Regions from separate parts of the Hymenobacter sp. UYP22 genome, predicted to be linked through region 1. Evidence: riboswitches for the same ligand, from Rfam matches in the RefSeq annotation. Region 1 holds a riboswitch; each other region holds the start of a gene.
The links. Region 1 has a riboswitch for S-adenosylmethionine ahead of ABIB60_RS04210 (O-acetylhomoserine aminocarboxypropyltransferase/cysteine synthase family protein). Riboswitches for the same ligand answer to the same signal wherever they lie in the genome.
Positions count from the first base shown of each region.

Region 1 (5,923 bases):
AGCATTCGGATAGAAAACATAGGAACAATAGTATGTAGTTGATCAGCAAGCTACATACTTCCGGTAAAATGCATCAAAAAAGCCCTTCTGCACTGGGCAGAAGGGCTTTTTTGAGTTTTTTGGACTGCTATACAAACCTAGCAGCGGGGTTATTCTTTTTCGAGTTTCAGCTCAGCACCGGTAGGAGCTTTGAGCGTCAGCTTGTCATCGGTGAGGGTAACTACATCAAACGTGTTGCTTTGGGCAGCGCCGTCGGGAGTCATGGTGATTTTTTTACCAGCTTGGTCGAAATCGTACTTACCGTTTACGGCACCAGCGGCGGAGGTCATGTTGTACTGGCCGTTGGCGAAGAAGGTGATACGCTCGTCTTCCTGCGCATCAGTCTGCTTTACTTTGTCGCCGGTGGAGCTCAGCTCCTTGTCGGTTTTCCATACTTTGCTTTGGGCACCGTACAGCATATTTACACCTTCTACTTTGCCCTCTTTGCTGCCGCAGGATGCAGCCGTGAAGAGAACCAACAACACCAGCAGGCTGGCCAGGAGGCGGAAGGGAGAGGTCAGGGTTTTCATGGGGAGAGTGAATAGGGTGAAGGATGTGGCAAACTCAACGGCGCAACGGCCGATAATGCGTCTAGTACGGAACCCCGCCGCAAGATGTTTGCCCGGCGGATGCCTGCTCCAGCGGAACATAGTGCAGCTACAACCTAATGTCTGCCACGGCGTAAGAAGCATCTGACTGACTGCCAACCCGGCCGAACGTCGGTGCTTCCCCTCCCACTCTTAACGATTCTACTCCTATGGGACTGTTTGATTTTCTCTCGAACGACGGCGAAAAGAAACCTGTTGAGCCAGCCGCCAAACCTGCCGCCGGTGGTGCTACCGACTTTTTCGGCAACGCCAACCAGCCCGCCGCTACCGAAGGCGAAACCTATACCGTAGTAAGCGGTGATTCCCTTTCGAAAATTGCCCGCAACCACTACGGCGACGGCACCAAGTGGCACCAGATTTATGAGGCCAATAAAGGCATCATTGGCTCCGACCCTGACAAGATTGAAGTAGGCCAGGTGCTTACCCTGCCCAAAGCTTCCAGCTAAGGTTAATTCTTTAAAATATGCAAGAAAGCCGCTCTTATAAGAGCGGCTTTTTTTGTGCGCCAGCCCCCTTGCTACTCGCAATAACTCAGCCTGGCTGTTCACTGGAGCTATTGGCTTATACAGATCAACTTAGTCACTGATTAACTTCGCCCGGCATATCTACCTTCTCTTTTATCTATATTACCCGCTTATTAACAATGTTTTACGCATAATCTCATCCGTTTATAAAACGACATTAGCCAGAAAAAATAATTTCAGCATTTTCCCCAATAATGCTTGCAGATATCAAATCTGCGTTTATACCTTTGCACTACCAACTCGGTACTCCTCCGCTCGCGGCGGGGAAGTTCTCATAGGATTTATACAGAAGTGGCGAGAGAACAGGCTCCCTGACCCACTGGCAACCTTCGACCGCGCGAAAGGTGCCAATTCCTGCCCGACCAGCCATCCGGCGGCGGGGCATATAACTCAGGAGTACCATGGAAAACACCCTCGCTTTCGCCTTTTCAGCCCCTACCGCCTCAGCCGCCATTGCGCCTGCTGTTTCGTCGTGGGTTTTTTGCGTTGCCCCGGCTGCCTCAGCCGCTACCGGCCGAATGCGAATGCGCTGCTGTAGCAGCGCGTGTTGTTGCTGTTGCTAGCCGCAAGCCCGGCCCCGCAGCCCTCTTCCCTCCCAGCCTAGCTTCGGCCCGAGCCGAAGGTGCCTGCTACTAGGCATCCGGCAGGCAACCCACGCGTTACCAACTTCATCGTCAACAATTTGGCATGAACAACGCGGCCTTATTCCCCTCGCGGCGGCTCTGCCTTTCAGGTTCTCTTCCTACCCCCAACGTCTTCAAACTCAGCCCTGCCATGTCCACGCAGAACTTCCATTTCGAGACCCTCCAACTCCACGCCGGCCAGCAGCCTGACCCCGTAACCGGTTCCCGCGCCGTACCCATTCACCAGACTACCAGCTACGTGTTCAGGAATGCTGAGCACGGCGCTAACCTGTTTGCCCTGAAGGAGTTTGGCAATATTTATACTCGCCTGATGAACCCGACTACCGACGTGTTCGAGCAGCGGGTGGCGGCGTTGGAAGGTGGTGTGGCAGCCCTGGCGGTATCCTCGGGGCAGGCAGCGCAGTTTATTGCCCTCAACAACATTTTGCAGGCCGGCGACAACTTTGTGAGCACCACGCACCTGTACGGCGGCACTTACAACCAGTTTAAAGTGGCCTTCAAGCGTTTAGGCGTTGAAGTCCGTTTTGCCGATGGCGACCAGCCCGCCAAGTTTGAGGCCCTGATTGATGAGAAGACCAAGGCTATTTACCTGGAAACCATCGGTAACCCCAGCTTCAGCATTCCTGATTTCGAGGCTATTGCCGCCATTGCCCGCAAGCACGATTTGCCGCTTATTGTGGACAATACGTTTGGGGCCGGCGGTTACCTGTTCCGTCCTTTGGAACACGGGGCCAACATTGTGGTGGAATCGGCCACGAAGTGGATTGGCGGCCACGGCACCAGTGTGGGTGGCGTAATTGTGGATGGAGGCACCTACGACTTCGGCAACGGCAAGTTCCCGCAGTTCACGGAGCCATCTGATGGGTACCACGGGCTGATTTTCAACGACGTATTCGGCAAAAACGGCCCGTTTGGCAACATCGCCTTTATCATCCGGGCCCGGGTAGAGGGGCTGCGCGACTTTGGCCCCTCGCAGAGCCCGTTCAACTCCTTCCTGCTGCTCCAAGGCCTGGAAACGTTGAGTCTGCGGGTGGAGCGCACCGTGGAAAACGCCCTGCGCGTGGCCAACTGGCTGGAGCAGCATCCGCAGGTGGAAGCCGTGAACTACCCTGGTCTGAAAAGCAGCCCCTACCACATCCTGGCCCAGAAATACCTGAAGCGCGGCTACGGTGGGGTACTCACTTTTGCCATCAAAGGCTCCAAGGAAACTGCCACCCAGTTCATTGATAACCTGAAGCTGGTCAGCCACCTGGCCAACGTAGGCGACGCCAAAACGCTCATCATTCAGCCCTCGGCTACTACCCACCAGCAGCTTTCGGAGCAGGAGCAACGCGCGGCCGGCGTGTCGCCCACGTTGTTGCGCCTATCGGTGGGCATTGAGCATTTTGAGGATATCCGGGCCGATTTGCAGCAGGCATTTGACGCGGTGCGCAACGCCGCCTCGCCCAACACCCACAGCACCCTACTGCCCGAACCCGAAACTGAACACGCTGCACCGCTGGAAGTGTAAAACTATGAGAGGGGTTGAAGCCGCCGAGGGCAGGTGAGAGAGCCATCGGCGGCACAACTTCCAGCACGCAGCGCGGGCCCCCATTCCCGGGCTTACGAGAGAGACTCCGGGAATAGCAGGGGTGCCCGCACCTAGCCGGGGCGGAGCCGGGTAGAATTCGACTCCGCCCGCGGGCTAGTTTTTGATTCATAGCATCTAGGTAAGATCAGAGCGTCATACTCCTTCAAGCTCAGCATGGTGGCTTTTTAGCCCCATCCTACCCTACTGCATTCCTTTAGTACTCCTACACAATGCCTTCCGAAGATTCCCACGTGTTTCGTCTGCCTCGGCCGCTGCGGCTGGAAAACGGGGCCGTGCTGCCGCACGTGGAGGTAACCTACCACACCTACGGGCAGCTGAGCCCCACCCGCGACAATGTGCTGTGGGTGTGCCATGCCCTCACGGCCAACTCCGATGTACAGGAGTGGTGGCCCGGTTTGGTAGGTCCTGGCTGTCATTTTGACCCGAGTGAGTGGTTTATCGTGTGCGCCAACGTGCTGGGCTCCTGCTACGGCACTACTGGTCCGCTCACCCCAGACCCCACCAGTGGGGAAGCCGCCTACCAGCAGTTTCCGCTTATTACCATCCGCGACATGGTGGCGGTGCACGAGGCGTTGCGGGAACACCTGGCCCTGACGCGTATCCATACCTTGCTTGGGGGCTCCTTGGGTGGGCAGCAGGCCGTGGAATGGGCCGTTCAGCGCCCGGCCGTATTTGAGAACTTACTACTGTTAGCTACCAGTGCCCGGCACTCGGCCTGGGGTGTTGCCTTCAATGAAGCTCAACGGCTGGCCATCTTCGCCGACCCAACCTACCAGCAGGCTACCCCGGCGGGCGGGGCGGCGGGTTTGCGGGCAGCGCGGGCCGTGGCCTTACTCAGCTACCGCAGCTACGGCGCCTACGGCAGTACCCAAACCGACCAGAACGAGGCCAAAATCACCGATTTTCTGGCCAGTTCTTACCAGCGTTACCAAGGCGACAAGCTGGTGTCCCGCTTCGATGCCTACAGCTACGTGACGCTCAGCCACGCCATGGACTCGCACAATGTGGGGCGGGGCCGGGGCAGCGTGCAGGCGGCGCTGGGCCGCATCCGGGCCCGCACGCTGGTGGTGGGCGTTACCTCCGATGTGCTGTTTCCGCCCCAGGAGCAGCAGGAGTTGGCGCGCTACATCAAAGGGGCCATGTACGCCGAGATGGACTCGCAGTACGGCCACGATGGCTTTCTGATTGAAACCGCTCAAATCACTCATTTCCTCGAACGATTCTACGTCCAGACGTATGTCCACTAACCTTGCTTCCCTACCCGTTTCCGTTGTTTCTGCCCCTGCCCAAGCGTGGCGGGTTGGTTTGATTGGATTTGGCTGCGTAGGCCAGGGCTTGTACGATATTCTGCAGCAGCACCCGGAAAGCAGCTTCGTTATCAGCCGCATTGCCGTAAAAACCCCGCACAAAGCCCGCCCCTTGCCCGCCGAGCGGTTTGAGTTTGACGCCCAGGCGCTGCTTATCGATGATTCCCTGGACGTGCTGGTGGAACTCATTGATGATGCCGACACGGCATTTCGGCTGGTGAGCGAGGCGTTGCGCCGGGGCCGCCGCGTAGTGACGGCCAACAAGGCTATGCTGGCTCGCCACTTGCCCGAGCTGGTGCAGCTGCAGCGCACCGGGCAGGGCACGTTGCTGTATGAAGCGGCCGTATGCGGCAGTATCCCCATTATCCGGACGCTGGACGCCTATTTTGGGCAGGAGCCGCTGCGCCGCCTCACGGGTATTCTGAACGGCTCCTCCAACTACGTGCTCACGCGCATGGGTGAGGATGGCTCCGACTACACGCCGGCGTTGCGGGAAGCCCAGCACAAAGGCTTCGCCGAAACCGACCCGACCCTAGATATGGCCGCTTTCGACCCGCGCTCCAAAGCCGTGCTACTAGCTGCTCACGCCTATGGCTCCTTCCTGAACCCGGAGGAAGTGCTGAATTTGGGCATTGAGAGCATCAGTGCGGTGGATATTGCCTTTGCTGCCAGCCAGGGCCAGAAAATTAAAGTAGTAGCCGGCCTGCAGCGCCTGGCCGATGGCCGCATAACCGCCCTGGTAACGCCGCAGCTAGTAGGCCCTGAGTCGCCGCTGTATAGTGTTGACCATGAGTTCAATGGTGTAGTGTTGGAAGCCGATTTTGCCGGGGAGCAGTTTCTGCGGGGGCGTGGGGCCGGCGGGCACCCCACCGGCTCGGCCGTACTGGCCGATTTGGTTGCGCTGCGCCAGGGCTTCGCTTACCATTACCCCAAAGCCGCTACCCCCGCCGAATACGCCTCCGACCTGGAAGTAGAAATTTACCTGCGCACCGATGAGGACCGCCTCATTGACCTACTCGACTTCAGCGAAATTTCGGAGGAAGCTGATGAGGACGAGTACGTAGTCGGCTACGTGGCCCTGGCCAACCTCATCCGTCACCGCGACACGCTGCGCAAATACGGCGCGTTCATCGTGCGCACCGGCCGCCTCCGCCCCGTCAGCAATGAGGTGTTGGTAGCCGAGGTCTTAGCATAACCTCACGTTTTTCGA
Region 1 covers NZ_JBEPPK010000002.1:176,412-182,334, forward strand. Annotated here, with positions in the region: gene ABIB60_RS04195 (erythromycin esterase family protein) at 1-20, opposite strand, end outside; gene ABIB60_RS04200 (lipocalin family protein) at 150-569, opposite strand; gene ABIB60_RS04205 (LysM peptidoglycan-binding domain-containing protein) at 797-1,093, shown strand; SAM riboswitch class I at 1,450-1,563, shown strand; gene ABIB60_RS04210 (O-acetylhomoserine aminocarboxypropyltransferase/cysteine synthase family protein) at 1,946-3,325, shown strand; gene metX (homoserine O-acetyltransferase MetX) at 3,616-4,653, shown strand; gene ABIB60_RS04220 (homoserine dehydrogenase) at 4,643-5,908, shown strand.

Region 2 (5,923 bases), on a different contig from region 1:
GATTCCCGGCTCAGGAAGGGTGCCGTGGAAATGGTCCGGTAAGGTGTTACCAAGCCGTAATTGCTGCTCCCGATTACCTGAGTGGCGTAGGCTTCAGCATCGGCCCATTGCTGGCGGTAGAGGTGCAGGCGGGCCCGGAGGGCGCGGGCGGCGGCCTTTACGGCCCGGTTGCGAGTGGCAGCCTCGGGCAGTAAGTTTTCGGCCTGAGTTAGGTCGGCCAGCACCTGGTCGTAGGTTTGCTCGCGGGTGCTGCGCCGGATTCCCCGGCCGTTTTCCTTGGTGCGGGTGGGCGTGAGCACCAGCGGTACTCCACCCCAGCCCCGGCCCAAATCAAAGTACACCAGGGCCCGCAGGAAGTAAGCCTCGCCCAGTAGCTGGTTTTTCTCGGTTGCCGTCAGCAGCGGGTCACTGATGCCGGGTAGGGCTGCCAGCACGTTGTTGGCCCCGTTCACGGCCTGGTACATCTGGGTCCAGGCCTCGGTAATGAGCACGTTGTCGGCGCTGAGCTGGTTCTGGTCAATCTGCAGAAACTGGTTCAGCGTACCATTGAAGCGCACATTCTCGCCGGGCAGAAAACCCAGCACCGGCCAGTTGAGCTGATAGTAGGCCTGCACCCGGTCATACACGCCGATGGTGGCGGAGCGGGCACTGCTGGCATCGGTAATGGCCTGGTCGTCGGGGAGCTGCTGCACCGGCGTGGGGTCCAGCAGGTCGTTGCAAGCCGAAATGCTCAGGGTAAAAGCACCCAGCACGGCGGCAAACAGCAAGTGGTATAGCGAAGATTTCATCGAAGTCGGATTCTGAAAACAGGGTGTACTGTCATGCTGAGCGCAGCCGAAGCATCTCTGCCGCTGGCTAACTCAATCGTGTGGACGAAGCGGTAGAGATGCTTCGGCTGCGCTCAGCATGACGGGCTTATATCTTGGTTATAAGCCCACCGTGAGGCCCACCTGGAAGGTGCGGGGCTGGGGCACGGTGGCCCAGTCGAAGTTTTTGGTGTTGCTCACCCCGCTCTGGGAGTTCACCTCGGGGTCCAGGCCGGAGTAGGGCGTGATGGTGAAGAGGTTGGCGGCCTGCACGTACACGCGCAGGGAGTTGAGGCGGGCCCGGCCTACTACCTGCTGGGGCACCGTGTAGCCCAGCGAAATGGTGCGTAGGCGCAGAAAGGAGCCATCCTCCAGGTACCGGTCGCTCAGGTTCTGCACCACGCCGCCGTAGTTGTTGGAGGCCGGGTTGGTAGTCAGGCGCGGAATGTTGGTGATGTCGCCGGGCTTCTGCCAACGGTCCAGCTGTTCGCGCAGGTAGCCGATGTTGCTCTGCGTGCCACCGTGCACCAGGAAGAAGCGGTTCATGTTCATGATTTTCGCGCCTTGCTCGAAGTTCAGGGTGAAGCCAAAATCCAGGCCTTTGTAGCTCACCGAGTTGGTTACGCCCCCGAAATAGTTGGGCCAGGCGTTGCCCACCAGCTGGCGGTCGGCCACCGAAATCTGCCCGTCGCCATTCACGTCCTTGTACTGGGCGTCGCCGGTTTCGGGGTTCACGCCGGTTTGGTGATAAAGCCAGAAGGAATAGAGCGGAGCTCCCTCTTCGAGCCGGAATATGTCGCGGGAGCCGGAGGTAATGGGCGCGGCCAGCTTCTCGATGCGGTTCACATTGCGGGCCACGTTGGCGGTAGTGCTCCACTGCACGGCCGAGGTGCGGGGCAGCCAGTTGGCCGTTAGCTGCACCTCGAAGCCCTTGTTGCTCACGGCCCCGTAGTTTTCCACCACTGAGGCAAAACCCGTTTTGCGCGGCACCGGCACGTTCAGCAGCAGACCCGAGGTGTACTTGTCGTAGTAATTCAGCTCCAGCAGCAGGCGGTTTTGCAGCACAGCTGCATCCAGGCCTACGTTCCACTGCCGGGTGCTTTCCCAGCTCAAATTGGGGTTGGCCAGCTGAAGGGGGGCGGTACCGGGCAAATCGAGGTAGTTGGCCCCGCCCTGCACCAGCCCGCGGGCGGCAAAGTCGCTGATGCCGGCCTGGTTGCCCGTTTTGCCCAAGCTGCCGCGCAGCTTCAGCTCCTGAAACACGTTCAGGTTCCGGATAAACTCTTCCTCGCTCAGGCGCCAGCCCAGGCCCACGGCCGGGAAGTAGCCCCAGCGGTTGTCGGCCCCGAAGCGGGAGGATGCGTCGGCCCGCAAGCTCACATCGGCGGTATAGCGCTGCTTAAAGCTGTAGGTAGCTTTGCCGAAGAAGGATAACAGCCCGGCCTGGGAGCGGGACGAGGAACCCGTTTGGGTAGCGGCCGAGGCAATGCTGGTCAAATCATTGCTGGGGAACTGCTGGCCCGAGAGGCTGGTGCGCTGGAAGGTGTTTTTCTGGATGGTATTGCCCACCAGGGCCTGCAACGAATGGTCCTCGCCGAAATCCACCGAGTAGTTCAAAGTCTGCTCGTTGAGCAGAGTGATGTCGCGGGATAGGAAGGAAGTAGCCGTGCCCCGGGGCTGCCCGGCCAGGATGAGCGTGTTGTTGAAGTTGTTCTCGTACATGTCGTTGAAGTCGATGCTCCAACTGCTGCGCAGGGTCAGGTGCTTGCCGAATTGGTACTGCCCATACACATTTGAGATGACGCGGGAGCCCACCGCATCGTTGTTCAGATTGTCAATCAGGGCCTGGTGATTATCGAAGGAGCCGTACTTGGCGTAAGTGCCGTCGGGGTTGTAAATTGGCAGGTTGGTGCGCGGAAATAGGGCCGAGTTGATGACGCCCACCGGGTTGTTGTCGTTGCTGCTCACGTTGCGGTGGGTGCGCGTGAGGGCCGTACTGGTTCCAATGCGCAGCCTATCGGTCACGGAGTTATCCAGGTTCACGCGCAGGCTAAACCGGTCGAAGTTGGTAGGCTTGGCAATGCTTTCCTGCCGGAAATAGCCGCCTCCGATGTAGAACTGCGTTTTAGCCGAGCCCCCGGCCGCCGACAGCTCGTAGCTCTGGGTCTGGGCCGTGCGGAACACATCAGAAAGCCGGTCGTAGGTTTGCTGCTCCTCGGGTAGGCCGCGCCCCCCGGCGGCCACTGGGCGGTAGGGCAGCTGGGCGGGGTTGCCGCCGTCGTTCAGAAACCGCTCGTTTTCCAGCTGAGCCAGCTCCGGGCCGTTCACCAGCTCGTACTGTTTGGGCGCCTTCGACCAGCCGTGGTAGGTGTTGAAGGTGATGCGGGTTTTGTCGCCGGCCTTGCCGCGCTTGGTCTGGATGAGCACCACCCCATTGGCCCCGCGCGACCCATAGATGGCCGTGGCGTTGGCGTCCTTCAGGATTTCGATGCTCTCGATATCCTGGGGGTTGATGTCGGCCAGCGGGTTGCTGGATACCTGGTTGCCCAGGCCGGTGGCAATCAGGTTGGTGTTGTTGATGAACACCCCGTCCACCACGTACAGGGGGTCGTTGCTGGCATTCACGGAGTTGCTGCCCCGGATGCGGATGAACACCCCGCCGCCCGGCACCCCCGAGTTGGCCGATACCTGCACGCCGGGCGCTTTGCCCTGCAACAGCTGGTCGGGGCTGGCCGCCGGAATGTCCTTCAGCGCATCACCCTTCACCGAGCTGATAGCGCTGGTCAGGGTCTTGCGGTTTTGCTCGCTGTAGCCCGTCACCACCACCTCCGATAGTTGCTTCACGTCGGCTTTCAGGGCCACACGCACCGGGCCGGCGGAAGCATCCACGGTCTGGCTTTCGTAGCCAATGGCGCTAACTGTTAGGGTGCTGCTACCAGGCGGTAGGGTCAGCGAAAAAGTGCCATCGGGGCCGGTAGAGGCGCCTACGGTGGTGCCTTGGACCACCACCGTAACGCCCGGCAAGGGGCTGCGGTCCGTGGCATCTACGATGGTGCCGGTTATGGAGGAGGCGGCCGTCTGGGCGAAACTCGCCGGGGCCAGGCCTGCCACCACTGCTGGCACCGCCAGAAGGGTAGAGGATTTCATACTGCAGAAAAAGCAAGGGATGAGCATGCGCAGCCGTAACAGCAGCCTACTCGGGGGCTGCGCGGGCGCGTTGGGAGGTGAATACCAAAGAGGGCAAAAACCCTGGGGTAAAACTTCCGCTCCTACACCCAGCTTGTGCACAGCCGGGGGCCAGTAGGCCGGCAAGGGGCCGGTGGAACTAGCAGTTTGCGGAGAAAGGAAGTAGGGAGGATCAGGCTATTCCAGAGGCCGAAGCAGTCGGCGCACAGAAAAACCCCGCGGGCATGGTGGGCCCGGGTACGGCGTAGAACAGTGGCGCGCTACCGCTCCGCTCTACCGGCAAGCAAAAAGCAAGAAAGGGTAACCCTATGCCTTAGCAGCCCATGCCCACCATCCGCATACAGACGGCGCCACGCATCAGGCCACAACATCCATGCTGTACGGATGCGCGGGTACGGGTACTGCTGGGGGTGCTGGTGAAGGACTTCACGGCGTTGTTGTTTTTATATGGTCAGGACTTGGCACCGTTCCGGATGTTCCGGGGGTTGTCGGCGGTTCATCGAGCCTGTCTCTCCGCGCCTCTGTATAAAAACAATCCTTTGTGGGGTAAAGAATTGATGTTGCAAATGTACTGGCGCGCTTTTCGAAAAACCAAATTTTTGTTTCAGCGCCGGCTATTAGGGCAACAGTTCCACCTGGGCGTTCGTGCTCAAAATATTCCTTTTTGCTTATTTTAAGCGCTATTTAGGTGTTATAAATACCTGCTTTGTGGGTCTGATTGCCGCAGTTTTTCAATGAAATTATTCTGCTTTAAGAGCCGTCGGGCAACGTTTTGGCAAGCAGCAGGCGTCCTCTGGGCCAGCAGCTGCCAGCAACTGGCTTGTACCCGGCGGGCTCAAGCCAGTTGCTGACATACGCACCGGCCCGCGGGCCAGCAGCTGATTATCCGACCATTGATTGTAACTCGCGCTTCTAGAGCGTGTGGACAGTCGACGAAATGTTTTACATAGCACGTCATGCAGAGCGCAGCGAAGCATCTCGCGTGCTGATGTTGCGAGGGTAAGCAGACTTCCGCACACGAGATGCTTCGCTGCGCTCTGCATGACGTTCCTTCGGCGCGACTGTTCACATAGCCTAGCCGATTATCTACTTGCCATTCATGAAGAAAACCTGTCTTTCCATCCTGTTTGCCGCTTTTTCTTACGCCAGCTTGGCCCAGAAGCCCACCACCGAGGTTATGGTTGTGGGCTGCGACCATCTGAACCAGATTTACAAAGCCGATAAGCCCACCACCGATGTGCTGACGCCCCAAGGCCAGCAGAATATCAGCCGCTTCACGGCCGCCATTGCCAACTACCAACCCGATATGCTGGTGGTAGAAGCCCTGCCCGAGGAGCAGCCCCGCCTCGACAGCCTCTACGCCCTGTACCGCCAGGGTAAGCTGGACCTGGCCACCCTGCCCGGCGGCCGCAGTGAGATTTACCAGGTGGCGTTCCGGTTGGGCAAGCAGCTGCAACTGCCCAAAATTTACTGCGCCAATGCCCCGGGCGGTACATCGCAGGGTATTTTGCGCACCGGCCAGAATATTGAGGTATACCAGCAGGCTGGCGCGGAGCTGAGCAAAGTAGCCGGCGCCAAAAGGGCCGCGCTGGAAGATGGGAGCTTGCCCCTGTACCGGTACCTGGCCGCCATCAACCAGCCGGAGCTGTACAACCTGGTGTACCGGCTGCGCTACGTGACGCCCGCCCGGGTAATGAACAGCCGCTTCACCAACCCCGATGCGGCCGTGGATACGGCCTTCGTAAACCCCCGCTACATTGGGGCGGAGTTGATTTCGGTGTTCAAAAACCGGGACTATAAAATCTACTCCAACATCGTCACGCAGGCCTTGCAGAGCCGCCCGCAGCGGGTGCTGGCGCTGTTCGGGGCCGCGCACATCGGCTCCCTGCAAAGCATCTTCGCCAGTGACCCGGAGTTTCGGGTGATGGAGT
Region 2 covers NZ_JBEPPK010000004.1:234,980-240,902, reverse strand. Annotated here, with positions in the region: gene ABIB60_RS09555 (RagB/SusD family nutrient uptake outer membrane protein) at 1-788, opposite strand, end outside; gene ABIB60_RS09550 (SusC/RagA family TonB-linked outer membrane protein) at 927-3,953, opposite strand; SAM riboswitch class I at 4,433-4,524, opposite strand; gene ABIB60_RS09545 (DUF5694 domain-containing protein) at 5,092-5,923, shown strand, end outside.
Region 2: linked by a shared signal. The riboswitch ahead of ABIB60_RS09550 (SusC/RagA family TonB-linked outer membrane protein) and the one ahead of ABIB60_RS04210 (O-acetylhomoserine aminocarboxypropyltransferase/cysteine synthase family protein) in region 1 are both predicted to bind S-adenosylmethionine.

Region 3 (5,923 bases), on a different contig from region 1:
GTTACCAGCACGCTTATTGCCGGGGGCCGCACCCCGCAGTACGTCATCGGCTCGGTCAGCGTCACGGAGTTTTTCGTCACGTTTGCCAGCGCCGTTACGTTCTTCGCCACCCTGGGCATTTCGCACTGGCAGATTATCCTGGGCCTGATTATCGGGGGCGTGGCCGCCGCGCCCCTGGCCGCCCGCCTAGCCGGCCGCCTGCCCGTGCGCTGGATGTTTGTGGGCGTGGGCCTGATGGTAATTGTGTGGAGCCTATGGGCCCTGCGCAAGGTGTTCATGTAGCCCCTGTATTCGTTTGTGCTTCAATGCCAAACCGCCCCACCGGAATGTTCCGATGGGGCGGTTCTCATCTTAGCGCAGAGTTTCACCGGCTATTTATATGCTGTTCGGTTGCAATTCGGCCGGTTGCGGAAGCTCGTCGACCGGCGAATGGACCGGTGGCGGGGAGGTGGCACGCTGCACCATCCATAGCAAGCTCCACAACACCAGTGCGCTCAGCACCACTACCACGGTGTAGGCCCAGGGGTGACCAAAGGCGGCTACCTCGTCGGTGGATTTACCTGCTTTCTGATACAACAGCGCATTAAACGCGAAGAAATTGTTAAGGAAGTGCACACCCATGCACAGCCACAGGGAGCGGGTGCGGTAATACAGCCAGCCCATCAGCAACCCCAGAAAGAATGTAGCTAGGCTTTGCGGCGGATTCATATGCATAACCCCGAAAACAAGGGCCGACTGGCCGATGGCAATCCAAGGACGGGTGGGGAAGTTGCGCAATAGCCCCTGCAATACCACTCCGCGCAGCAGCAGTTCTTCCAATACTGGTGCCACCACGCACAGCATAAGAAACCCAACGACCGGCACTTTCATCAGTTCCCGGTAAGCTTCGCCGGAGGAGAACTTGGGCAGGTGCAGAAAATGAACCAGCGTCAGCACCATGTCGGCTGATACCACCAGCACCGGCAAGGCGAGCAGCAGCCAGCCGGGCACGTGGCCGTGCAGGTTGATACCGGGCCAGCGCACCTTCTGTTTCCACCAGAGAATCCCCAGCAAGCCAGCGTTGGTACCAACGCCCATGAGCAGCAGCGTAACGGGCCGGGTCATACCCAGCAGCTTCTCTCCGACCAGTAAAATGGGCACCCCAACCAGCAACGACAGTAGCAGATACCACCCCAAAAATGCCCAGCTTTCCTTGATAGTTGGATACACTGTAGCCGGCGGGCTGGGCGCCGCCACGGGCGCTTCGATAACAATAGATTCCACAGAAAAACTGAATAGAATGAGAGCCAAAGCTACGCGCAAGGAGCTCAGCAACGCAAACAGCCGAAACCTTACGGTCCCGGCTGCGGCAACAGGCTTACCTGCTAGCTTCTTTTCTTCCTATTCAGCTTTTGCCGGATTACCTAGCTTGCTGTGCTTGCGACCGTAGCCGAAGTAAATGGCCAGACCGATGGCCAGCCACACCGCCAGCCGCAGCCAGGTTTCCCAGGGCAAGGATACCATCATTACCACGCAGGTGAGAATACCCAGAATGGGCACCACTGGCACCCAGGGCGTGCGGAAGCCGCGCGGAGCATCTGGCTCCCGCTTGCGCATAATCAGAATACCCACGCACACCATCACGAAGGCCAGCAGTGTACCAATGCTCGTCATCTCACCCACCACGGAAATAGGCACGAAGCCCGCAAACAGGGCAATAAACAGGCCCAGCAGCAAGTTCGACTGCAGGGGCGTGCGGAAACGCTCATGAATGCGGGAGAACACCGGGGGCAGCAGCCCATCTTTGGCCATGCTGAAAAACACCCGGCTCTGACCCAGCAAATCCACCAGAATTACGGAGGTATAGCCGATGATGATAGCCAGAATGACAGCCGAGGACAACCAGGCGTACGGCGTTTTCTCGATGGCAATGGCCACGGGTGCGGCGCTGTTTTTAAACTCGGTGTAGTTGGCCAAACCAGTCATTACGTGCCCGAACAGTACGAACAGCACGGTGCAAATTAGCAGGGAGCCAATGATACCGATGGGCATGTTGCGCTGCGGATTCTTGGTTTCCTGCGCCATGGTGGCCACAATATCGAAGCCAATAAACACGAAAAACACCACCCCGGCCCCGCGCAAAATCCCGCTCCAGCCAAACTCCCCGAAGGTGCCGGTGTTCTGCGGAATGTAGGGCTGATAGTTGGTGGGGTCGATGTACTGCCAGCCCAAGCCGATAAACACCAGCACCACGGCCACCTTCAGCGTAACGACCAGCGCATTAAACCAGGCTGAGCCCGAGGTACCCCGAATGATAATCATGGTGATGGCCAGCACGATGAGCATGGCCGGCACGTTCACGAAGCCGTGCACCTCACTGCCATTGGCCAGCGTGGCCGTTTCAAAGGGCGACATGACCAGCTGCGGGGGCAGGTTAATGCCGTACTTACTGAGAAACTTAAGCAGGTACTGCGACCAGCTGATGGCCACCGTGGCCGCGCCTACTGAGTACTCCAGCACCAAATCCCAGCCAATAATCCAGGCAAACAGCTCACCCATGGTAGCGTAGGCGTAGGTGTAGGCGGAACCGGCTACTGGTACCATGGAGGCAAACTCGGCGTAGCACAGCGCCGAGAAGGCGCAGCCCACCGCCGCCACCACGAACGAAAGCGTAACGGCCGGGCCGGCGTTGTTGGCCGCCGCAATGCCAGTAAGTGAGAATAAGCCCGCTCCAATAATTACCCCAATGCCAATGGCAATGAGGTTGAAGCCGTTCAGACTTCGTTTGAGCGTTCCGGCGCCGGTTTCGGCCGCCTCCTGCCGCAGCAGTTCCAGTGATTTTCTAAGCATAAAAAGGTACGCCGGACTACGGCCCGGCAGGTCGTAAAAAAGAGGGAAGTAAGCAGATGAAGCGGGCCGCACTACGCTGAAACCGGCGCGGCCACGGGCGTCAGGCAACCAGCCCCAGGCCCGGCTCCGGCACAGTACTAGCAGAGAATAGCGGGCGGGCACCTGGCGGCGCACACGCTCTGGGCTACGGGCTAGCTACAACAACGCGGGCTACAACAGGCTGCGGCCGTACCCAAGGGGCACAAAATGGCGGCAGAAACGGCAACACGGGCTGGTAAGCAGGGCAAAAAGCGCACGGCAACTTGTTTTTATATGGTCAGGAATTGGCACCGTTCCGCAGCTTGCGGGTGGTTGCCGACGCGTCATCGAGCCTGTCTCTCAGCGCCTCTGTATAAAAACAATCCTTCGGCTAAAAAGAATTGATGCCGCAAAGGTAAAGCCGGATTGCTGCCCCCGCAAACAGAGCAAAAAACGGCCTCCATGCGCAGCCACTTCTCTAGTAGCTGCTATGTCAGGCATGGGCTGGAAACCCTACCTACTGACTGTCATCTTATGACACCCAAAGCCGTCTAAAAACCCGCGACGCAGGACGCAGACTGAGGTTTAATCGAAAAATTTAAATTTTTACGGGAGGCTGTTTTACCCTATTGGCACCAAAACTGGCACCGGACTTGCAAATGCTCCATCAGCAGCCCGCTTGCCAGTCCGGACGGTGGCGGGCCTCTCCACTCAACTACAACTCCTTCACCATAGCCTCATGAAAAAGCTCCTCGTTCTTCTGACCGCCTTCTCCTTGTCGGCCGCTGTGGCCTCGGCCCAAACCACTCCGGTGAAAGCCGCCCACGGCCAGCACATGAAAGGTGGAAAAATGCAGGGCACCAAAACTGCCAAAACCCCTGAGCAGCGCGCCGACCACGCCGCCCAAAGCCTAACCAAAAAGCTCGGACTTTCGGCCACCCAAACCCAGCAGGTGCGCCAGCTGCACCTCTCCCGGGCCCAGCAGATGCAGGCGCACAAAGCCCAGGCCGGCACAGCCGCCCCCGCCGACAGAAAGCAGCATCACGAGGCCATGAAGGCGGAGAAAGCCCAGTATGAAGCCCAGCTCAAGCAAATCCTGAGTGCCGACCAGTACGCCAAATACACCCAACTCCAAGCCGATAAAATGGCGAAGCACAAAGCGCACCGCCAGGGCATGAAGCCGGGCCTGAAACAAGGCAAAAGCTAGCCTCCCCTACTTTCTCTCTCCCAGCAGCCCCGATGGTTTCCGTCGGGGCTGTTTGTTGGTGAGGAGGCGTAGCCATGCTGCGTTGGAGCATAGGGAGGCTGCCTGGGTCCGTTGTTCCAGCGGCAACCACGAAGGACCACGTTTCTACGCCTGATCCGGCAAACGGCCCTGCTCGGCAAACCAGCGCAGGCGGTAACACATAATGGCCGTTTCGCCGAGCTGCACGAGTAGGCGGTAGTTGGCCACCGCGCCCACGGCAGCCCCTATCACCGGCACCAGTTGGGCCAGTTTCGCCAGGTCAATATAGTCGCGGTACTCCTGCTGGAAGATGCGCCAGTCAAATGATTCGGCCGTCATGGTGGCTTCCGTGGTGGGCCAATCGGCGAGTTGCCGGTAGGTTTCGCGGCGGGTGTACTGGCTGCTGAAGGCTAGTTGGAAGATGTGCAGCAGATACAGCCGCTCGGGGAAGCTGCGTACATCGTGGCCGTACAGGGCGGCAATGTCAAACAGCAGTTTGAGTTTGATGCCTAGTAGCAGCGGAAAATCGGCGAGGCCCAACAGAAAGCCGCCGGCCCCGGTTACGCCGCCTTCCAGGGCCGCCGTGTTTCGGTATGCCCGGATGCGCGCCCGTACCCGCTCTTCCCGCTCCTCCAGTGTACCCTCCGGCACCGGCCGCTGGGTGGTATACGTGGAGCCAAACAGTACGCCCTGCACCATTTTCTGGATAGCCACGGTAATGGCCACATGCACTTTTTCCGGCAGCAGCGCATTCAGCCGCGCCTGCACCCGCCGCGTTACGCGGTTCAGGAGCGTGGGCTTTTGCTGCATGCGGCGCTGCCAGGCGCGCAGTTCGGCTAGGGCTTTTTGGTCAGCGGGATTCATAACTCAGGAATGGCATTATATAATTCGTCGGCATCAGCTACGTATAGATCAACAAACTCACTAAATGAACCTGCCACAACCCTGTACCAGTTCGCAGCGGCAATTTCAACGACAGTACAACTGGCTTCTTGCTCCTCAAATAAAAGCCCGTACCACCAGCACTTATGCATATAGTCGGCGAACAGTAAGCATTTTCTGCCTTCCAGAGCCGGTATTGAAGGCTCCGGCATAAAGTCGGTTGATTGAGAATAAAGCTCTAATTCATTTAGCGAATAGAAGTAAAATCCATTCTCATCTGCACCAATTGAAGTATACGGGTCCATTCCATTCGTCCGCTCAAGATATAGCCGAAACTCATGTGGCAGCGTAATTCCCAGCTTTTCCTCAAATCGGTCTAACCCTGCAACTGAGCAGCCCGGTTGAGCGTGCAGCTTCTGCTTTTCCCAGTGCCCTAACAATTCATCTAGCCACCGCATCATTTCAGCGCGTACATGCGCTCTATCATTTCCACCACTTTCAGGCCTTCCAGCGCATTGGTGGTGGCCTGACCGCGCTGACGGAGGGTGTCCACCACGTTGTCGATGACGTGGACGTGGTTGGCGGCGGAGCCCTGGTAGTTGCCGTACTGGTTGGCCGGATTGGTAGGCGGCAACTCGGGCAGCTGGTAGTCCCGCAGATGACAATACTCCACTTTATCCATGTACTGCCCGCCGAGGCGCAGGCTGCCGTGCTCGGCTACCACCGTGAGGGAGCTTTCCAGGTTTCGGTCCCACACGGCGGTACTGTACTGCAGGGTGCCGCTGCCCCCGCCTACCAAGTCAAACAGAAGTAGGCCACTGTCCTCAAATTCGGTCAGGTGCTGATGGTTGAAGTTGCGGAAGCGGGCCGAGACGTTGGTGATGTCACCGAACACCCAGTACAGCAAATCCACGAAATGACTGAACTGCGTGAACAGGGTGCCGCCATCCAGGGCCCGGGTGCCGTGCC
Region 3 covers NZ_JBEPPK010000001.1:674,241-680,163, forward strand. Annotated here, with positions in the region: gene ABIB60_RS02900 (TSUP family transporter) at 1-282, shown strand, start outside; gene ABIB60_RS02905 (CPBP family intramembrane glutamic endopeptidase) at 376-1,263, opposite strand; gene ABIB60_RS02910 (amino acid permease) at 1,381-2,829, opposite strand; SAM riboswitch class I at 3,135-3,227, opposite strand; gene ABIB60_RS02915 (DUF4890 domain-containing protein) at 3,587-4,054, shown strand; gene ABIB60_RS02920 (EcsC family protein) at 4,199-4,936, opposite strand; gene ABIB60_RS02925 (SMI1/KNR4 family protein) at 4,933-5,415, opposite strand; gene ABIB60_RS02930 (Gfo/Idh/MocA family protein) at 5,412-5,923, opposite strand, start outside.
Region 3: linked by a shared signal. The riboswitch ahead of ABIB60_RS02910 (amino acid permease) and the one ahead of ABIB60_RS04210 (O-acetylhomoserine aminocarboxypropyltransferase/cysteine synthase family protein) in region 1 are both predicted to bind S-adenosylmethionine.

Region 4 (5,923 bases), 340 kb from region 1:
TGGCCGACTTCGTGCAGGCGTAATCCACCAGAATAGGAATGCCAGTGAGGCCTACAATGCTGCCGGTGTTGATGATGCAGTCGTCCTGCTTGAAGTGAGGAATGGCGGCTTGCGCCATCCAGATGTAGCCGAGAATGTTAGTATCGAACGTGCGGCGGATTTGCTCCTCCGAAATATCCTCGAACTTCTCCTGGGCCATCTGGAAGGCCGCGTTATTGACCAGAATGTTGAGGCCACCTAACTCGGCGCGGGTGCGGCGCACGGCTTGCTTGCACTGTTCCGGGTCACGCACATCCAGCTGCAGCAGAATGCACCGGCGCTGCTGAGCTTCTATTAGCCGTTTGGTTTCCTCGGCATCTTCCACGTTTTCGTTGAAGAGAACAGCCACGTGAGCTCCTTCCATGGCAAACGCCACTGCTACCGCCCGCCCAATGCCCGAGTCGGCACCGGTTATGAGGGCAATTTTATCCTGCAGCTTGCCAGCCGCCCGGTAGGTACTGAAGCTCATGCCGGGCTGCAGCTTCATGTCGGCCTGTTTGGCGGGGTAGGGCAGCGTTTGGGCGTGCTGCTTCATGTCCTTGGCCGTGGGGCGTTTCACGGGCTCAGGCACTTCGGCGGCAACTTTGGACGCCTGTTTGGCGGCGGGCGTAGCGGCCGTTTTGGCGGCTTTGGCGGGAATAGGATTTGCGGGAGTGGCGTCTTGTTTAGGAGTCGCAGCTTTCTTTGCAGCCATAGCGGAAGTGGTAAGGAATAGTGCTGAGCTTATGCCTTACGCGAAACTGCTGAGGTTGTTGAGCCTTGGCCAAATTGATGTACGTACACGCGGCAGCTCAGGCTATTACTGCACTATTACTTCCACCCGACGGTTTCGAGGCCTCTGCTCTGGCTGGCGGTTATCGGCCACCGGCCGGGTTCCCCCGTAGCCCACGGCCGTCAGCCGCACCGAATCGATACCCTGCCGGACCAAGTAGCGACGTACCACTTGGGCCCGCTGCTGGGAGAGGCGCAGGTTCAGGTGGGCCTCGCCCACGTTATCGGTATGGCCGGCCACTTCCAGGCGCAGAGCGGGCTGACGGCGCAGGGTCTGGGCCAGTTCGTTGAGCATGGGCTGGCTCGAAGGCAGCAGCTCGGCGGTGCTCTGGGTGAAGTACAGGTTGGGTAGTTCCACGGCCGCGCCTTTGGCCAGGTTGCCCAGCTCCGCCAGCGCCGGCCGGTCATTCTTAGGCGGGCGCGGCCGGCTGGCCACGACGGGCCGGGGAGTTGGTTTGGTAGTCAGAACGGGCGTGGGTTTTGGCAACGGTGCGGGCGTGGGGCGCGGGCGGTACCCGATGACCAGGGCCGCCTTTACAGGCGTAGACTTGATACGGCCCCGCCGGGCGACCAGATAGGCCGCCGAATCAGCAGCGTTGGTGAGTTTAACCCGCACTGGCCGCGCCGACCAGAGGTAGCGCGTTGGAATGGGCTGAACGTTGGATTGGCTACCGAAGAAATCCACCATCGACGCGTCGGGCCGCTGCCAGGCCAGCAGCAGCCGGGAGTCCAGCGCGTTCTGATAATACTCCACCCGCAGCGCATAGCGCTTCCCGGCCTCCATCCGCACGCGGGCCTGTCCCTTGGTAAAGTACTGGTCGCGCCAGGAGTCGAACAGCAGCTGGTTGTCCAGCCACACCCGCACGCCGTCGTCCACGGTCAGGTGCAGCACGTACTGGCCCGTCACGGGGGCTTCCAGAAACCCCGTCCAGCGCACCGAGAAATGCTCGGCCGGCACGCCCGGGGCGGGCGGCAGCTTGCGCCACTCAAAATCCAGCTGGTTGTCAATGCGCGTCAGTACGGCCCGCTCGAAATTCTGTCCCCGGTAATACGTGCCCGTCAGGCCGCGCGGCGTCAGGGTCTGGGCGGGGCTGAGGAGCGGTGCCAGGAGCAGGGCGGCAACCCCGGCGGCATAGGATAGTGGTAGCATGATAAAAGCGGAAGTGATAAGGAAGACCCAAGCTAGGCAAACTGCCTTTCATTTCAACGAAGCACTCAGCGCATCATTGTCCCATTCCACCAAACGCCCTGCTCTGCCGGCCCGGGCATAGGCCGGGCCCGGCCAAGACAGCAGACGCCGCCCCCCCTCGCCTGCCCAGTTCAACTCGGCGGCCCACTCCTGCGTACACCCCGGTACCTCTCCCGTAACTAACAAACCACCCCATCCCATGGCTGACAAGAAAGAAACCTCCGCCAAAAAAGACCCCTGCTGGAAAGGCTACGAGCAAGCCGGTACCAAGAAGAAAGACGGTAAAACCGTGCCCAACTGCATCAAAAAGGACTAGCTACCTCACTACTCCTTGCTTAGAGCCCGGCCGTGCCAACGGCCGGGCTTGTTGTTTTTAGCGGCTTGCGCTGTATCTTCGCTGTGTTACTTATCCAGAAAGACCGAGGGATTGGGCCCAATGACGTCTTAGCAACCTGAAATAAAACAAGGTGCTAACTCCCTTTTCAAGGCCTTTGCGGGCCTTGAAAGAAGATAAGTACGGAACCGGCCTCCGCGCCCGGCTCTTTCTGGATAGGCACTTTTCGCCGCTGATTTTCCTTAGAAGAGCCGATATGCCGACCGTTCTCACCGCCTCCGCCCGCCCCGACTCGCCCCTCTACGACATTCTGCGCCAGCGCGTCCTGGTGCTGGACGGCGCCATGGGCACCATGATTCAGCGCCACCCGCTGACCGAGGAGGACTTCCGGGGCACCCGTTTCGCCGACCACTCGCACCCCTTGCGCGGCAATAACGACCTGCTTAGCCTCACCCGCCCCGACATCATCAAGGGCATCCACGCCGAGTACTTTGCCGCCGGGGCCGACATGGTGGAAACCAACACGTTCAGCGGCACCACCATTGCCCAAGCCGACTACGCGCTGGAACACGTGGTATATGAGTTGAACTACGAGTCAGCTCGGCTGGCCAAGGAAGCCGCCGACGAGTTTACCGCTCAGAATCCGGCCAAGCCACGCTTTGTAGCCGGGGCCATTGGCCCCACCAACCGCACGGCCTCCCTCTCGCCCGACGTCAACCGCCCTGGCTTCCGCGCCGTGACCTTTGACGAGCTGGCCACCGCTTACCACGAGCAGGTGCGCGGCCTGATTGACGGCGGCTCCGACGCGCTGCTCATCGAAACCATCTTCGACACGCTCAACGCCAAAGCCGCGCTGTACGCGGTGCAGAAGTTCTTCGACGAAGGTGGCCGGGTGGTGCCCGTCATGATTTCCGGTACCATTACGGATGCCTCGGGCCGCACGCTGAGCGGGCAGACGGTAGAAGCTTTCTGGAATTCCATTCGCCACCTGCCGCTGCTGAGTGTGGGGTTGAACTGCGCCCTCGGGGCCGACCAGCTCAAGGTGTACATCAAGGAGTTGAGCCGTATTGCCGACGTACACATTTCCGCTTACCCCAACGCCGGTTTGCCCAACGCTTTTGGCGGCTACGACGAGTCGGCGCAGGAGTTTGCGGGCGTGGTAGAAGGCTACCTCTCCGACCGGCTCGTGACGGTGGTGGGCGGCTGTTGCGGGACCACGCCCCAGCACATTGCCGAGCTAGCCAAGCTGGCCGAAAAGTACGAGCCGCGCCCCTTGCCGGAAGTGCCCCAGGCCACCCGCCTGAGCGGGTTGGAGCCGTTCGGCATCACCGGGGAAAGCCTATTTGTGAACGTGGGTGAGCGGTGCAACGTGACCGGTAGCCGCGCTTTCGCCCGCCTCATCCGTACCGGTGCCTACGAGCAAGCCCTGCAAGTAGCCCGCGACCAGGTGGAAGGCGGTGCTCAGGTGATTGACGTGAACATGGACGAAGGCATGCTGGATTCCGAGCAGGCCATGACCACGTTCCTGAACCTCATTGCCTCGGAGCCCGACATTTCGCGGGTGCCGATTATGATTGACTCCTCGAAGTGGAGCGTGCTAGAAGCCGGCCTGAAATGCGTGCAGGGCAAGAGCATCGTCAACTCCATTTCGCTGAAGGAAGGCGAGGAAGTGTTCAAGCAGCGCGCCCGCACCGTGCGCCAATACGGCGCGGCCGTGGTGGTTATGGCCTTCGACGAAAACGGCCAGGCTGACTCCTACGAGAAGCGCATCGAAATCTGCCAGCGCAGCTACGACATTCTGGTGAACGAAGTCGGGTTTCCGGCCGAGGATATCATCTTCGACCCCAACATCCTGACCGTGGGCACCGGTATGGAGGAACACCGCAACTACGCGCTGGACTTCATCGAAGCCGTCCGTTGGATCAAGCAGAATCTGCCCGGCGCCCTCACCAGCGGCGGCGTCAGCAACATCAGCTTCTCGTACCGCGGCAACGATGTGGTGCGTGAGGCCATGCACTCGTCGTTCCTGTACCACGCCATTCGGGCCGGCCTGGATATGGGCATAGTGAACCCCAGCCAGCTGGCCGTGTACGACGAGGTGCCCAAGGACCTACTGGAACTGGTGGAAGACGTGCTGCTTAACCGCCGCCCCGATGCCACCGAGCGCCTCGTGGACTTCGCCGACACGGTGAAGCAGAAAGACAAAGTGGAAGTGGTGGCCGACGCCTGGCGCAGTTTGCCGGTGAAGGAACGCCTGCAACACGCTCTGATAAAAGGTCTTACTGAGTTTATCGACCAGGATACCGAGGAGGTGCGGCAGCTGGTAGGCCGCCCGCTGGAGGTGATTGAAGGCCCATTGATGGCCGGTATGAACGTGGTGGGTGACCTATTTGGCGCCGGCAAGATGTTCCTGCCCCAAGTGGTGAAATCGGCCCGCGTGATGAAGAAAGCCGTAGCCTATCTGGAGCCCTACCTGCTGGCCGACAAGCAAAGCGGCGACCGGCAAACCGCCGGCAAAATCCTGCTGGCCACCGTGAAAGGCGACGTGCACGACATCGGCAAGAACATCGTGGGCGTGGTGCTGGCCTGCAACAACTTCGACATTGTGGACCTGGGCGTGATGGTGCCGCTGGAAACCATCCTCGACGAAGCCCAGAAGCAGCAGGTAGATGTCATCGGGCTAAGTGGCCTGATTACGCCGAGCTTGGATGAAATGGTGTACGTAGCGCAGGAAATGGAGAAGCGCGGCCTCAAAACCCCACTGCTCATTGGCGGTGCCACTACCTCGCGCCTGCACGCCGCCGTGAAGATTGCCCCCAACTACAGCGGCCCCATCGTGCACGTGAATGATGCCTCCCGCTCGGTGGGCGTTGCCGCCGCGCTGCTGGGTTCCGCCGATGTCGAGTACGCCCGCACCGTGCGTGAGGAGTACCGCCAGCTCCGTGAAGACTACGCCGGCCGCCAGCGCGAGAAAAACTACCTCACCATTGAAGCCGCCCGCGAAAATGGCTTCAAGGCCGACTGGGAAACCACGCCCATCGTGAAGCCGACTTTCCTGGGCACCAAAACCCTGGAAGACTACGACTTGGCCGAGCTAGCCGAATACATTGACTGGACGCCGTTCTTTCAGACATGGGAGCTGAAAGGCCGTTACCCCCGCATCCTCACCGACGAGAATGTGGGCGAGGCCGCCACCCAACTCTTCAACGACGCGCAAGCCATGCTCAAGCGCATCATTGAGGAGAAGCAGCTCACGGCCCGCGCCGTGCTGGGGTTCTGGCCCGCCAACACCGTCGGCTACGACACGGTGCAGGTGTTCAAGGACGATACCCGCCAGGAAGTGCAAACCGAGTTTTTCACCCTGCGCCAGCAAAGCGAAAAAGCGGCCGGCGTGCCCAACCTAGCTTTCTCTGACTTTGTGGCGCCGCGCGAAACCGGTCGGGCCGACTACATCGGGGGCTTTGCCGTGACGGCGGGTATTGGCATCGAGAAACACCTGGAGCGGTTTGAGGCCGAGCACGATGACTATTCCAGCATCATGATGAAGGCCCTGGCCGACCGCCTCGCCGAAGCCTTTGCCGAGCGCCTGC
Region 4 covers NZ_JBEPPK010000002.1:517,945-523,867, forward strand. Annotated here, with positions in the region: gene ABIB60_RS05660 (SDR family oxidoreductase) at 1-733, opposite strand, end outside; gene ABIB60_RS05665 (PA14 domain-containing protein) at 839-1,960, opposite strand; SAM riboswitch class I at 2,403-2,516, shown strand; gene metH (methionine synthase) at 2,590-5,923, shown strand, end outside.
Region 4: linked by a shared signal. The riboswitch ahead of metH (methionine synthase) and the one ahead of ABIB60_RS04210 (O-acetylhomoserine aminocarboxypropyltransferase/cysteine synthase family protein) in region 1 are both predicted to bind S-adenosylmethionine.